Regions from separate parts of the Streptomyces sp. NBC_00885 genome, predicted to be linked through region 3. Evidence: riboswitches for the same ligand, from Rfam matches in the RefSeq annotation. Region 3 holds a riboswitch; each other region holds the start of a gene.
The links. A riboswitch is a leader RNA that binds a small molecule or an ion and turns the genes downstream of it on or off. The one in region 3 is predicted to bind thiamine pyrophosphate.
Positions count from the first base shown of each region.

Region 1 (5,140 bases), 2.0 Mb from region 3:
AGCACGCGCTGGATGTCGGCACGGCTCAGCACCTCGCCGATCCGCCCGAACTGCCATACCCCGTCGACCTGGAGACCGCGGCCGACGATCGAGACGACGGGGTAGGCGAAGAAGACCGCGAAGAACACGGCGGGCCCGGCCATCAGCCCGAGCCGCGCCGCATTCCCCCGGACGGAACCGCGGACGGAACCCGGGACGGACTTCGTTACTTCACTACGAGCGAGGACCATGACTGGACCCACTGCTCACGGTTCTTGGCGATCTTGTCGGGAGCGACGGTCTCCGGCTTGTCGACGACGGCGCCGAACTTGGTGAACGCCTCGGGCAGCTTCGCGCCCTTGACCACCGGGTAGACGAACATGTTGAGCGGCATGTCCTCCTGGAACTGCTTGGAGATCAGGAAGTCCAGCAGGGCCTTGCCGCCCTCCTCGTTCTTCGCGCCGCTCAGGAGTCCCGCGAACTCCGTCTGACGGAAGCAGGTTCCGGTCGCGACGCCGGTGGGCGCCTCGGTCGGCTGCGGCTTGGCGAAGACCACCTCGGCCGGCGGGCTGGAGGCGTACGAGACGACCAGCGGGCGGTCCGCCTTGGCCTTCTTGCCACCGGCGGAACCGGAGAACTCGTTGTTGTACGCCTGCTCCCAGCCGTCGACGACCTTGACGCCGTTGCTCTTCAGCTTCTTCCAGTAGTCCTGCCAGCCGTCCTCGCCGTACTTGCCTATGCTGCCGAGGAGGAAGCCGAGGCCGGGCGACGAGGTCGCCGCGTTCTCCGTGACCAGCAGGTTCTTGTACTCGGGCTTGATCAGGTCGTCGAAGGACTGCGGCGGAGCCAGCTTTTTGTCGGCGAAGTACTTCTTGTCGTAGTTGACGCAGATGTCGCCGGTGTCGACGGGCGTGACGCGGTGCTTGTCCTTGTCGAGCTGCACCTCGTCGGGCACCTGGTCCAGGCCCTTGGCCTCGTACGGCGTGAACAGGTCGTTGTCCAGGGCGCGCGAGAGGAGGGTGTTGTCGACGCCGAAGAAGACATCGCCCTGCGGGGAGCCCTTGGTGAGGATCTCCTTGTTGAGGGCGGCGCCGGCGTCGCCGCTCTGGAGCACCTTGACCGTGTAGCCGGTCTCCTTGGTGAACTGCTTCAGTACGGCGGGCGAGGCGACGAACGAGTCATGGCTGACGAGCGTCACGGTCTTGGACTTCGGACCGCTGCCCGTGGCGGAGTCCTCGGACTCCCCGCACGCGGCGAGCGTCGAGACGCCGAGCGCGACGGCGATGGCGGAAACCGCCACCTTCTTGGTGGTGCTCACTGAATTCCTCCTGGAGTGACCAGGAAGAGACGCGGCCCTGCTCACATGGCGTGAGCAGGGCGCAACAGCTTGAGTGATGACCGAACTTCCTACCCAGAATGACCTGGGCAAGGTTCAGAGGGTCTGCGACCACGTGCTTGTTTCCAAGCATGTGCCGCACTCTCAGCGCTGTGGCGCTCCCCTGTCGGAATATGCAAATGTTCGAGCCCAGACTACCGCTCGGACGCCGCGAGCTGTCCGCACGCTCCGTCGATCTCCTGGCCACGGGTGTCCCGTACGGTCACGGGCACGCCGTGGGCCGCGATCGCCTCCACGAAGGCCTTTTCGTCCTCGGGGCGCGATGCCGTCCACTTCGAGCCCGGCGTCGGGTTGAGCGGGATCAGATTCACGTGGACGCGCTTGCCCTTGAGCAGGCGGCCCAGCAGATCGCCCCGCCATGCCTGATCATTGATGTCCCTGATCAGAGCGTATTCGATGGAGATACGGCGGCCTGACTTCTCCGCGTACTCCCATGCCGCGTCCAGGACCTCGCGGACCTTCCAGCGCGTGTTGACCGGGACCAGGGTGTCACGCAGCTCGTCGTCCGGCGCGTGCAGCGAGACGGCGAGGCGGCACTTGAAGCCCTCGTCGGCGAAGCGCAGCATCGCGGGCACCAGACCGACGGTGGAGACGGTGATCCCGCGCTGCGAGAGACCGAGACCGTCCGGCTCGGGGTCGGTGAGACGGCGGATGGAGCCGACGACCCGCTTGTAGTTGGCGAGCGGCTCGCCCATGCCCATGAAGACGATGTTGGACAGCCGCGCCGGGCCTCCGGGCACCTCGCCGTCACGCAGGGCGCGCATCCCGTCGACGATCTGGTGCACGATCTCGGCGGTCGACAGATTGCGGTCGAGCCCCGCCTGCCCGGTGGCGCAGAAGGGGCAGTTCATCCCGCAGCCGGCCTGCGAGGAGATGCACATGGTCACCCGGTCCGGGTAGCGCATGAGCACGGACTCGACAAGCGTGCCGTCGTGAAGCCGCCACAGGGTCTTACGGGTGGTGTCCTCGTCGCACGAGATGTGCCGCACGACGGACATAAGATCCGGCAGCAGCTCGGCGGCGAGCTTCTCGCGCGCGGACGCGGGGATGTCGGTCCATTGGGTGGGGTCGTGGGCGTACCGCGCGAAGTAGTGCTGCGAGAGCTGCTTGGCACGAAACGGCTTCTCGCCGATCGCGGCGACGGCGTCCTTGCGCTCGGCGGGCGTGAGGTCGGCGAGATGCCGCGGGGGCTTCTTGGCACCGCGGGGCGCGACGAAAGTGAGTTCTCCGGGCTTGGGCATGGTCCCACCAGTGTCGCAGAAGGATTCCCGTGACCTGGGGCCGTCGGCTTGCGGGGTGGGCGTTGTCGGTCGTTGTCGGTCACTGGTGGGCACCCTCAGACGGCCCACAGACGGCCCAGCCCGGAGAGCGTTCTGGCTGGCCAGGGGGCCAGCGGGGAGCGCGAGCGAACCTACTGGGGCCGACGACGACGGCATGGCGAACCTCTCCCCCGCCGTGGCCTCCCTGTCGGACCAGCACGGTCGCGACCTAGACTCGAACACATGTCCGAACAGATGCCTCGACTGGACCGCCTGCGCAGCGTCCGCCAGTGGCTCGCGTGGCAACTGCGCCGCACCGACGAATCCATCGCGGAACTGGAGCGCCAGGAGGCAGCCGCTGCGCGCGCGGCACGCACTCTGCCCCCACGCGAGCCTGCATGGAAGCTGTCGATGCTACGGGCAGGTGGCAAACCCAGCCCGGACGCGGTGCACACGATCGACTGCCGCATGGCCGGCAACCCCACGAAACGGCTGACCCGCGAGCAGGCACTCCGCGCAATCACAGAAGACGGAATCACGGCATGCCCGTACTGCCGACCAGACACAGACCTCGGCGTGCTGTGAACCGCGCAGCCGTCACAGCCCCAAGACGTGGGCAATGCACCGATCGTCTTGCACCGCGCAACCGGGGCGCCGGCCCTGTTCCGGCTGTGGACGTCCCTGCCGCATCATCCGCCGTCGCGCTCCCGGGCTACCTCGCTACACCACGCTCCGGTCAATAAAGTCGATCACAGCCCTGGCCAGTGCCACGCGGTGGTCGGACAGAGAGTGATCCGTCATGAAGACCCGATGTTCGAGACGGGGAACTGCGTACTTCGCGTACGCGGCGACCACAGGTTCATGGTGGATCTGGACCGGGGCCACATCATCCAGCCCTGTACCGACGAGGAGCACGGGCCGATCGGCGAGTCGCGGGGCCAGCCGAGCAAGGCTCCACTCGACACCAGTGCTCTCAATCTCCGATACCAGTGCCTCCCCACTCGTGCCCCGCAGTGGGAGCAACTCCTTTTCAAACGCCGTCACGAACGCGGCCCGGGCTACGGGGTCCGTCCGGCATCTGGCTCCGACCGCACCGAGGTCGAAGCCCGCGACAGAGGCGACGGCGCACACCTGCGAATCCGCGGCGGCGGTCATCAGCGCTGCGAAACCCCCCATGCTGTGGCCTACGACCGCAAGCCTCCCCGGATCCAGCCGATGCTCGGCCACGGTGCCCGGCTCACGCAGCGCGGCGACGACGCGGGCGCTGTCTTCGAGGACGTGGCACCACGCGTACGTGCCGCCGACGCCCCAGGAGCCCCGGTAGTGGAAGACCGCGGTGGCGTAGCCCGCGCGGCGCAGCGCCTGCGCAAGGTCGAAGTTGCGCTCGTTCCCCGGGAATCCATGCAACAGCACCACCACCGGGTGCGGACCGGGCCCTGGTGGCAGGTGGAGGAGTCCCAGCAAGGTCTCACCCGCGCTGCGGACGTGCAGCGGGAGCGTGGCGGCCGGCGGCCAAAGGCTGTCGACCGGGTCCGCTGCTACAGGGTCGGGCTTGGTTTCTCCTGCGTCGAGCATGGGGCCTCCCGTTCCTGCCGACTGCCGGTCATCGGGACGCTAGCGGCACTACTCACATCACTGAAGGCTGCGGGACGCCATTCTCACCAGGACTTCCACGCCTGGACATGGTTGAAGAGTTATACGGACCTCAGCCGATCAGGAAGCCCTTCATTCCGATTACCTCAAGTAGTAATGAAAACGCGTAACGTAATAATCTGGGGAGCGATGAACTTCTCGGCGGGGCGCGGCCGCGGCCCGGGGGTTTGGGCGCCGGATAGGGAAGTGCTGAAGTGGCACCTGAGGGTACGCACGTCGTACCCGTTGCCCACCGGACCCTAACGACACGCTCCGACGGCTTGTTCACTCCGGAGAGTGGGGGACTCATGACGACCGAAGCACTGGCTGGACTCGCGGCTGCCGGTGGAGCAGCGCTGGTTGGGGCGATGGCCACAGATGCCTGGCAGACGGCACGCACCCGTTTCCTCCAACTGCTCGGCCGGGACCACCGCTTGGACTGCATCGAAGGTCACCTGGAGGCACAGGCGGATGTGGTGGAACGCACCGCCGAGAGCCGCCGGGAGGAGGCTCGTGCGGCCCTTCTCCCGGGATGGCACTTTCAGTTGGCGGACTTCCTCCAGCAGCACCCCGAAGCCGAGCAGGAGTTGCGGCAGGCGATCGAGCAGGTGTGGTGGGAGTTGCCCGAGAAGTACCAGCGGCAGGTGGAAGCGCACTTCGATGTGCGCGCCGGACGGGACGCATACACCTCCGCACACGACATGACCGTCACCCATCACCATGGAGACCGCTCCTCGCCATGACCGCACCGCACTCGGAGCAGCCGAGCATCTGGATCGGAGCCGACCGGGACACCTACGCCGCTGCCAACAACCTGCATGTTCACCATCACGGAGAGAATTTCGGCCCCGCTGGCCAAGTGTCCATCGCGCCC
Region 1 is NZ_CP108796.1:2,296,337-2,301,476, forward strand. It holds gene OHA61_RS09960 (ABC transporter permease) at 1-143, opposite strand, end outside; gene OHA61_RS09965 (thiamine ABC transporter substrate binding subunit) at 206-1,297, opposite strand; TPP riboswitch at 1,366-1,490, opposite strand; gene rlmN (23S rRNA (adenine(2503)-C(2))-methyltransferase RlmN) at 1,510-2,616, opposite strand; gene OHA61_RS09975 (DUF6233 domain-containing protein) at 2,878-3,219, shown strand; gene OHA61_RS09980 (alpha/beta hydrolase family protein) at 3,355-4,209, opposite strand; gene OHA61_RS09985 (hypothetical protein) at 4,575-5,009, shown strand; gene OHA61_RS09990 (tetratricopeptide repeat protein) at 5,006-5,140, shown strand, end outside.
Region 1: linked by a shared signal. The riboswitch ahead of OHA61_RS09965 (thiamine ABC transporter substrate binding subunit) and the one ahead of thiC (phosphomethylpyrimidine synthase ThiC) in region 3 are both predicted to bind thiamine pyrophosphate.

Region 2 (5,140 bases), 2.2 Mb from region 3:
TTCGGGGCGGCTGCCCCCGAACCCCGTGCGCCTGCGGCGGGCTTTCCCCTACCCGCCCCTTCCCGAACTGGGGGCAGGCCCCCAGACCCCCGGTACGCGCTTCGCGCGTGTCCTCAAACGCCGGACGGGCTGAATTTCAGCCCCGCCGGCGTTTGAGGAGCGGGGTCTGGGGCGGAGCCCCAGTTCGGGAAGGGGCGGGGTGGGGAACAAGCCCGCGCAGCGGTCAGAACGCCGGGCGTTCCGGGTCCAGGGCCGCCCGGCCCTCGACCGGCGACGACGCCTCCGCGAAGTGCCGCCGCGGAATCCGCCCCGCCCGCCGCGCCAGCCGCCCCGCCTCCACCGCGTGCCGCATCGCCTCCGCCATCAGCACCGGCTCCTGCGCCCGGGTGACCGCCGATGCCAGCATCACCGCCGCGCAGCCCAGTTCCATCGCGAGCGCGGCGTCGGACGCCGTACCGGCCCCGGCGTCCAGAATCACCGGCACGCGCGCGTGCTCGACGATCAGCTGGAAGTTGTGCGGGTTGCGGATGCCCAGGCCGGAGCCGATCGGTGAGCCCAGAGGCATGATCGCCGCGCAGCCCACATCCTGGAGCTTCCGGGCCAGCACCGGGTCGTCGTTGGTGTACGGCAGCACCGTGAAGCCGTCGTCGACCAGGGTCTCCGCGGCCTCCAGCAGCTCGATCGGATCCGGCAGCAGCGTGCGCTCGTCCGCGACGACCTCCAGCTTGATCCAGTCCGTGCCGAGCGCCTCACGCGCGAGACGCGCGGTCAGGACGGCCTCGCCCGCGGTGAAGCAGCCCGCCGTATTGGGCAGGACCCGGATGTTCAGCTTCTCCAGGACGGACAGGACGGAGCCCTGGACGGTCGGATCGAGGCGCCGCATCGCGACGGTGGTGAGTTCTGTGCCGCTCGCGGCGAGGGAGCGTTCGAGTTTGTCGAGGCTGGGTGCCCCGCCCGTACCCATGATCAGCCGGGAGTTGAACGAGGTGTCGCCGATGGTCAGACGGTCGTCGGCCACCCTGCTCAGCCTCCCTGCACGGCGGTGAGAACCTCGACGCGATCGCCGTCGCCGAGCAGCGTGCCCGACCACTGGCCGCGCGGGACGACCGCCTCGTTGACGGCTGCGGCGACCCCGGACGGCGCGGCCGTGAGTGCCCCGACCAGGGTGTCCAGGGTGGTTCCGGCGGCGAGCTCGCGGGCCTCGCCGTTGACGGAGACGGAGATGGACACGGAGACGTTCATGCGGGCTGCTCCAGACGCACGGGAGAGAAACGCAGCGGCGTGAAGGCACGCGCCTCGTCCGGCAGCACGCCGGTCGCCAGCAGCTCGGCCAGCACATCGCCGGTGACGGGGGTCAGGAGCACCCCGTTGCGGTAGTGGCCGGTGGCCAGATGGAGACCGGGCAGGGCGCTCGGGCCGAGCAGCGGCGCATTGTCGGGGGAGGCGGGCCGCAGCCCTGCGCGGGTCTCGGTGAGCGGCAGCTCGGTGATGCCGGGCACCAGTTCGTGCGCGTCGCGCAGCAGCTCGTAGACCCCGCCGGCGGTGACCGTCCTGTCCCAGCCGAGTTCCTCGCTCGTCGCGCCGATCACCAGCTCGCCGTTCTCGCGCGGCACCAGATAGACATCGCTGCCGCGCACGACGGCCCGCACGGTCCGGGACAGGAAGGGGGCGTGCGTCCTGGGCACGGTCAGCCGCAGGACCTGGCCCTTTACCGGCCGTACGGGGGGAAGCACCTCTGCCGGTACGCCGCCCAGCAGGCCGCTGAGGCTGCCGCCCGCCAGGACGACCTGGTCCGCGGTGAGCTCCTCGCCTTCAGTCAGTACGGCTCCGGCCGCCCGGTCCCGTACCACCGAAAGCCGTTCGGCCCAGCCCCGGTGGAAGATCACCCCGGCGCGCTCGCAGGCCGTCACGAGCGCCCCTGCCAGCCGTCGCGGATCGACCTGATGGTCGCCGTCCACCCGCAGGCCCCCGCGTACGCCGGGCGCGAGCATCGGTTCGAGGCGACGGCACTCGCGCCCGCTCAGCCATTCAGACTCCAGGCCGGACCGGTGCTGGAGGGCGTGCAGTTCACGCAGATGCGCCCGGTCGTCGGCGTCGAGTGCGACGGCGAGCGTGCCGCATGCGCGGTAGCCGACCGACTGCCCGCTCGCCTCCTCCAGCTCGGCAACGAAGGCCGGATAGCGGCGCCCCGATTCGAGATTCAGGCCGAGCAGGGTCTGCTCTCCGTAGTGAAGCTCGGTGACGGCGGCCAGCATGCCCGCGGCGACCTGTGCGGCCCCGCCGCCCGGCTCGGGATCGGCGAGCGCAACCCGCAGTCCGCGCTGTGCGGCTCGCCAGGCCGTGACCAGACCGATGATTCCGCCCCCGATGACGAGGACGTCTGAAGTGCGCGTTTCGGAAATACGCGACATGGGCGTCCAGCCCCTCCCTTCGCCGGCATGACCCGGATCAGGTTCGTACGGTCGGAGGCCGCCCAGCCTCCCTCTCAGCCCGGTGCGTCCGGGCTCCCGCGAGTGCCTTACGGTGGCCACCCTAACCCCAGCCCTCAACTCGCAGTAAGGGAGCAGGCGCTGTGACGGTCGCCGGCGTGCGGCGGCGCGGGCGTCGCCGAACACGCTTCCTGACGGACAGTCAGATGCGTAAGGTTGCAGGGTGAGCGAGCAGCAGCAGACAGCACAGGCAGCGCGGCGCGTGGTCGTCGTCGGCGCGGGAATGGCCGGGGTCCAGACCGCCGTGGCCCTGCGCGAACAGGGCTTCACCGGACCCGTCATCCTGATCGGCGCCGAGCCCCACCAGCCGTACGACAGGCCGCCCCTCTCCAAGGCGATCCTGCTCGGCAAGGCCGAGGGCTCGGCCTTCGAGGTCGACTTCGAGGCACTCGGCATCGAGCTGCGGCTGGGCTGCGAGGTGCACGGCGTACGCCCGGACGATCATGAACTGGACACCGAGGCGGGAGCCGCCCCGTACGACGTCCTGGTCATCGCCAGCGGCGCGGAGCCGATCACGCTGCCGGGCGCCGAGGGCGTTGCCGGGGTTCATCTGCTGCGCACCCTCGACGATGCCGCACGGCTGCGCCCCGTCCTTGCCGAGCAGAACGACATAGTGGTCGTCGGCGCGGGCTGGATCGGCGCGGAATTCGCCACGGCCGCCCGCGAGGCCGGCTGCACCGTCACCGTCGTCGAGGCGGCCGACCGGCCGCTCGCGGGCGCCCTGCCCGCAGAGGTCGCCGCCCCGATGACCGACTGGTACGCGCAGTACGGCGTCGAACTCATCACCCACGCGCGCGTGGCCGGCATCGAGCCCGGAACGGTGATCCTCGCGGACGGCCGTGAGCTCGCGGCCGGAGCCGTGGTCGTCGGCATCGGCGCGCGCCCCGCCACCGGCTGGCTCGCGGGCTCCGGCATCGCGCTCGGCCCGGACGGCGCAATCACCGCGGACGAGCATCTGCGCACCTCGCTGCCCGATGTGTACGCGGTCGGCGACTGTGCCTCCTTCCCGTCCGGCCGCTACGGCGAACGGCTGCTCGTGCACCACTGGGACAACGCCCTGCAGGGGCCGCGCACGGTGGCCGCCAACGTCATCGCGAGCGCTCGCCGGGAGCCGGAGCAGATCTACGACCCGGTGCCGTACTTCTGGTCCGAACAGTTCGGCCGTTTCGTGCAGTACGCGGGCCACCACGCCACCGCCGACACGATGGTGTGGCGCGGCGATCCGGCGGACGCCGCCTGGACCGTGCTGTGGCTGCGCGAGGGCGCCCTGGTCGCACTCCTCGCCGTCGGCAGGGCCCGCGATCTGGCGCAGGGACGCAAGCTCATCCTGGCCGGCGCGCGGCTGGACCCGGACCTCGCGACCGATCCGTCCGTCCCTCTGAAGACAGCGGCACGGACGTAGTCCGGGCAGGGTCCGGGTACCGACTGTCAGTCCGGGATGGCACGCTTGTCCTGTGACCGAGATTGACGCAAAGATCGATGCTCTCGTCCCCGCCTGGCTCCACCTTCCCGACATCGCGGAAATGCTCGATGTCGAGGTGACACGCGTACGGCAGCTGGTCAAGGAAGGCCAGCTGATCGCCGTGCGCCGTGGTGAGAACCGGGCGCTTCAGGTGCCTGCCGCCTTCATCGACGGCAACAAGGTGGTCAAGGGTCTCGCCGGGACCCTGACTCTCCTGAGGGACGACGGCTTCACCGACGAAGAGATGCTGGAGTGGCTCTTCACTCCCGACCCGAGCCTGCCGGGCACGCCTGCGCAGGCGCTCAGCGAGAATCGCGGCACGGAGGTGAAGCGCCGGGCCCAGGCGCTCGCCGTCTGACCTGCCTTCCGGAGTGCTGAGCGTCCGGTTCAGGGCGTCCCGGACGCCGGAACGACAACACCAAGCGGTGTGCGGGCAAAGGCCGAGCGGCCCCCGCCCGCACACCGCCGACCCAACGGGGGGAACACCCATGTCCACGGCTCGTGAGCTGCTAACCGACGCGCGGCTCTATCTGTGCACGGACGCCCGGAAGAAGCAGGGCGACCTCGCCGGCTTTCTCGACGCCGTGCTCTCCTCGGGGGTCGACATCGTGCAGCTGCGCGACAAGGGCATGGAGGCGGCCGAGGAGCTCGAACACCTCCAGGTCTTCGCCGACGCCTGCCGCAGGCACGGCAAGCTGCTCGCGGTGAACGACCGCGCGGACGTAGCCCACGCCATCGGCTCCGACGTGCTGCATCTCGGCCAGGGCGACATCCCCGTCCCGGCCGCCCGCGCCATCCTGGGCGAGGACGTCGTGATGGGCCGCTCCACACATGCCGAGTCCGAGGTCGACGCGGCCGCGATCGAGCCCGGCGTGGACTACTTCTGTACCGGACCCTGCTGGCCCACCCCCACCAAGCCCGGGCGGTACGCCCCCGGACTCGGCCTCGTGCGCTATGCGGCGGCGCTGGGGACCGACCGGCCCTGGTTCGCGATCGGCGGCATCGACGCGGGCAACCTGGACGAGGTGCTCGACGCGGGCGCCCGCAGGATCGTCGTCGTACGCGCGATCACCGAGGCCGACGATCCGGCAGCCGCTGCCGCAGATCTCACCAAGCGGATACGGGCCCACGGCCAGTAGGCCGTTCAATAAATTTCGGTGTCCGATGGGTGGACTCGGGTTGGGTGACC
Region 2 is NZ_CP108796.1:6,436,185-6,441,324, forward strand. It holds gene OHA61_RS29160 (thiazole synthase) at 224-1,018, opposite strand; gene thiS (sulfur carrier protein ThiS) at 1,024-1,242, opposite strand; gene thiO (glycine oxidase ThiO) at 1,239-2,411, opposite strand; TPP riboswitch at 2,409-2,521, opposite strand; gene OHA61_RS29175 (NAD(P)/FAD-dependent oxidoreductase) at 2,653-3,891, shown strand; gene OHA61_RS29180 (Rv2175c family DNA-binding protein) at 3,944-4,309, shown strand; gene thiE (thiamine phosphate synthase) at 4,440-5,090, shown strand.
Region 2: linked by a shared signal. The riboswitch ahead of thiO (glycine oxidase ThiO) and the one ahead of thiC (phosphomethylpyrimidine synthase ThiC) in region 3 are both predicted to bind thiamine pyrophosphate.

Region 3 (5,140 bases):
TTGTCGAAGGCCCGCATGTGTACGCGGACGGGCTCGCGATCGCCATGGACGGCGGCGTGACCATGGCCGGAAAGCTGCTTGTCGTCCAACTTCCGCTGTCCAATTGAGCAGAGCCCGGCGGCGATTTACGGAAAGCCCCTGTCACCCCGTGCCGTAACCGCTCTACCATCGGCTTATCCGTAGCAGGCTCTCCTCCGTTTCTGCCCAACCGCCCGATCGATGCGGGCAACCCGGCCCTACGGAGCATCGGGGGATGCACATGAACAGCGCTCCGCACCTGCTGACCGAGGACCGCGCCGAGTACGAGCGCATCCTCGACGACGCGCTGCGCAACGCCCATGACCGTCCGGACCTCGCTGCCGTGGGGCAGCGCCTGAACGCCGAACAGCTGCGCACGATGGCCCTGAACGCGACGGCACTGATAACCACCGCCGCCGCTGCCGAGTACGAGCACTACACAAAGATCCGCGAGGAGGCGCGTTCCCCCGCGTCCGCCGCTTCCACGCGGATCTCCGTGCCGGCATCCGCCGAGGACGGGGAGTCCCAGAACGGCGCCGGGTTCGCCGCCGTCATAGCCGTACTGGCCCCGGTGCTCGCGGGGACAGCCGCACTGATCTTCCTGCTCGTCGGCTACATCCTGAAAATGCTCAGCCCCACGCCGTCCTTCGCGGCGACCCTGGTCGCGGCGGGCTGGTTCTTCGCGGCCCTCACGGCGGCCGCCATTCTGGTCGCCGCGATAGGACTGCTGCTGACCGCGCTGCGCAATGGCGCGACCCAACTCCCGGCCGAGGAGTCGACGGGCGAACTGCCCGACGAAGTGTCCCGGGCCAAAGAGGCCTGGCGCCACGCCCTGCTGGAGCGCGGTCTCCTGCCCTTCCTGGCAGCAGCACTCGCCGACCCCAGCGCCGACCCGACCTCCGCGGCCCCGCCGCGCCATGTGAGCCGTATCCCGAAGGTCGGCTACAGCGGCCCGGACTACTCCAGCCCGAGCGAGGGCTCGACGTCGGGCCAGCGCCCCACCTTCACCAGCCCGGACTTCACAAGCCCGGACTTCGGCGGCCCCGAGCACCAGCCGGAGTGATCCCCGGCCGGTGCCGGGGGGACACGCCCCAGCGGCGCACGACCCAGCGGCGGGGTATCACTCCGCGATCGGCAGATACACGCGATTGCCCGCGGCGGCGAACTCCTTCGACTTCTCCGCCATACCCTCCTCGATCTCCTGCTTCGAGCCGCCGTGCCGGCGCCGGATGTCCTGCGAGATCTTCATGCTGCAGAACTTCGGGCCGCACATGGAGCAGAAGTGCGCGGTCTTCGCCGGCTCGGCCGGGAGCGTCTCGTCGTGGAACTCCCGTGCCGTGTCCGGGTCGAGGGCCAGATTGAACTGGTCCTCCCACCGGAACTCGAACCGGGCGTCGGACAGCGCGTCGTCCCACTCCTGGGCGCCCGGGTGCCCCTTGGCGAGGTCGGCCGCGTGGGCAGCGATCTTGTAGGTGATGACGCCCGTCTTGACGTCGTCACGGTTGGGCAGGCCCAGGTGCTCCTTGGGCGTGACGTAGCAGAGCATCGCCGTGCCCCACCAGGCGATCATCGCCGCCCCGATGCCGGAGGTGATGTGGTCATACGCCGGGGCCACGTCCGTGGTGAGCGGGCCGAGCGTATAGAAGGGGGCCTCCTCGCAGATCTCCTGCTGGAGGTCGATGTTCTCCTTGATCTTGTGCATCGGGACGTGACCGGGTCCTTCGATCATCGTCTGCACGTTGAAACGCTTCGCGATCGAGTTGAGTTCCCCGAGCGTGCGCAACTCAGCGAACTGCGCCTCGTCGTTGGCGTCCGCAATCGAGCCGGGCCGCAGACCGTCGCCGAGGGAGTACGTCACGTCGTACGCGGCGAGGATCTCGCAGAGCTCCTCGAAGTTCTCGTACAGGAACGACTCCTTGTGGTGCGCGAGACACCACGCCGCCATGATCGAGCCGCCGCGCGAGACGATGCCGGTCTTGCGGTTGGCGGTCAGCGGGACGTACGGCAGCCGCACACCCGCGTGGACCGTCATGTAGTCGACGCCCTGCTCGGCCTGCTCGATGACCGTGTCCTTGTAGATCTCCCAGGTCAGTTCCTCGGCCCTGCCGTCGACCTTCTCGAGCGCCTGGTAGAGCGGCACGGTACCGATCGGGACGGGAGAATTGCGCAGCACCCACTCACGGGTGGTGTGGATGTTGCGGCCGGTGGAGAGGTCCATGACCGTGTCCGCGCCCCAGCGCGTCGCCCAGGTCATCTTCTCGACCTCCTCCTCGATGGAGGAAGTGACCGCGGAGTTGCCGATGTTGGCGTTGACCTTCACCAGGAACCGCTTGCCGATGATCATCGGCTCGATCTCCGGGTGGTTGACGTTGGCGGGAAGGACCGCGCGACCTGCGGCGATCTCCTCGCGTACGACCTCGGGGGAGACGTTCTCGCGGATCGCGACGTACTCCATCTCCGGCGTAATCTCGCCACGGCGGGCGTACGCGAGCTGCGTCACCGCCTGCCCGTCGCGTCCCCGCCGGGGCTGGCGCGGGCGGCCGGGGAAGACCGCGTCGAGGTTGCGCAGACCGCCCCTCGGCGAGGTGTGCTTGATCCCGTCGTCCTCCGGGCGGACCGGGCGGCCCGCGTACTCCTCGGTGTCGCCACGGCCGATGATCCAGTTCTCCCGCAGCGGCGCAAGCCCGCGGCGCACGTCGGTCTCGACGTTCGGATCGGTGTACGGGCCGGACGTGTCGTACAGCGTCACGTCCTTGCCGTTGGTGAGGTGCACCTGGCGGACCGGCACCCGGAGGTCGGGACGCGAGCCCTCGACGTATCCCTTGTGCCAGCCGATGGACTTCCCGGCCTCGGGCTGATTCGAGGCAGGCGTGCGTGCATCCTGAACGGTCATCGTGACCTACTCCCTACGCCGGCATTACCCGGTAACAGGTTCGGCGGTCGGCGCAGCCGCTTCCGTACGGTTCGTACGGATTTCAGCGCCCTCTCAGCCCGGTGCTCCGAGCTCCCGCGTGTGCAAAGGTGCCACCACGCTAGCGTCATTTCTGGCGTGCTGAACAGTGGGCCCCGTCGTTCTTGCGATGATCGGTCGGTGACCTCATCGCCGACACCCCCGCCGCAGACGCCCGAGCCCCATGGCCACTCGCACAGCCATGGGCCCGCCGCACCCGTCTCGCAGCACCTCCGCAAGGTCATCGCCGCGGTGCTGATTCCTTTCGCCGCGGCCGTCGTCGTGGGCCTCGTCGTGCTCTGGCCGGGCGGCGCTCCCGGCCATGAGCGCACCGGTGTCGGCTTCGACCGGCAGACCGAGCAGGGCAAGGTGGTTCGGGTCGAGAAGGTCGACTGCAAGGACGTGAACGCCGCGCAGGTCCCGCCGACCGGCGACACCTCCACACCGGAGGGACGCGAGGCGGTCAATGCCCAGCAGGGCACGTGCAAGAAGGCGACGGTCAAGGTCACCACCGGCAAGGACAAGGGCCGCACCTTCGTCGAGATCGTCCAGCCGGATGCGACCCGCCAGTTGAGCGAGGGCCAGGGTGTGGTGGTGGCGTACGCCCCCGACGCGCCCCGTGATCTTCAGTACTCCGTGACCGACGTGGACCGGGAGTTCCCGTTGGCAGTGCTGGCCGGAATCTTCGCGCTTGCGGTGGTGCTGGTGGGGCGGATGCGCGGTGTGATGGCGCTGATCGCGCTCGCTGCTTCCTTCGCCGTACTGACCCTGTTCATCCTGCCCGCGATCCTGCAGGGCTCCAATCCGCTGATCGTCGCGGTGGTCGGCGCGAGCGCGATCATGCTGATCGCGCTCTATCTGTGCCACGGGCTGAGCGCGCGCACCTCGGTCGCGGTGATCGGCACCCTGATCTCGCTGCTGGTGATCGGGCTGCTGGGCTCGCTGTTCATCGGCTGGGCGAGTCTGAGCGGCAACACAGACGACAGCACCGGCCTTATCCACGGCCTGTTTCCGAACATCGACTTGAGCGGTCTGCTGCTTGCGAGCGTCATCATCGGCTCGCTCGGTGTGCTCGACGATGTGACGGTGACCCAGACCTCGGCGGTGTGGGAACTGCATCAGGCGGACCCGGACATGGGCCGGCGGGCGCTCTACCGGGCCGGTATCCGCATCGGCCGGGACCACATCGCGTCCGTCGTCAACACGCTCGTACTGGCTTACGCGGGCGCCGCGTTGCCGCTGCTGCTGCTCTTCTCGATCGCCCAGAGCAGTGTGGGGACGGTGGCCAGCAGCGAGCTGGTGGCGGAGGAGATCGTACGGACCCTCATCGGTTCGATCGGCCTGGTCGCCTCGGTGCCTGTGACCACCGCGCTGGCGGCGCTGGTGGTCTCCGCCGACCGGCCTGGTCCGCTCCCGGCGACAGGCCGGGCCGCGATGCGTGGCGGCAGTGGCCGCCGCCGTAAGAGGTAGCGGGCCCAAGCCGTAGGTGCCGCGGCGCTGCTCAGCCCGCGTTCTCCTCGGCGAGGATGCGCCCGAGGGCTTCGTCGAGATTGCACTCGAAGTCGACGACCGTACGCTCCTGCCCCAGCGGCACCAGCTTGTCCGTGCGGTCGAGGAAGGCCACGAGCGGCGCCGCACTCACGCGGAACAGCGCCCGGTCGCAGCCGACCTGGAGCCGGATGGCCACATCGGCCGGCTTCCCCGGACGCGTCGGCGCGATGTGGACATCGCCGTCCCCGCTCGGGCCGTTGATGCCGTCCACCAGCAACTCCCGACCGAAAGTCCAGGTCACAGGCGCATCTCCGGGCAGGTGGAAGGTCATCCGCACGGCGAACGGATCCTTCGTCTCGTACCGGATCTCCACCGGGATCCGGAAGGAGAGCTCCTCGGAGACAAGGAAACTCATGAGGACCTCGGCCTGGACCGACTCGCGCATCTGTACCCCGCAGTGGATGAAGCAGTGAACGGAAAGCTCGGCAAAAAGGCCAGGAAAGATCCCCATGGCCCTCTTGACGCAATCGTCCAGTACGCGCTCGAAGATCACAAGGAGTGAGTTTTCAGATACTGATAGAGACGCCAGGGGCTGAGAACGACCCACTCGTCGACTGCAGGGGTACAAGGGGTGTCGGCGACGGCGACGACGGGAAGCGGAGAGCCCGCCTCACGTACGAG
Region 3 is NZ_CP108796.1:4,273,280-4,278,419, reverse strand. It holds gene OHA61_RS19385 (metallophosphoesterase) at 1-107, shown strand, start outside; gene OHA61_RS19380 (hypothetical protein) at 254-1,081, shown strand; gene thiC (phosphomethylpyrimidine synthase ThiC) at 1,139-2,911, opposite strand; TPP riboswitch at 2,905-3,039, opposite strand; gene OHA61_RS19370 (YibE/F family protein) at 3,110-4,438, shown strand; gene OHA61_RS19365 (SsgA family sporulation/cell division regulator) at 4,470-4,904, opposite strand.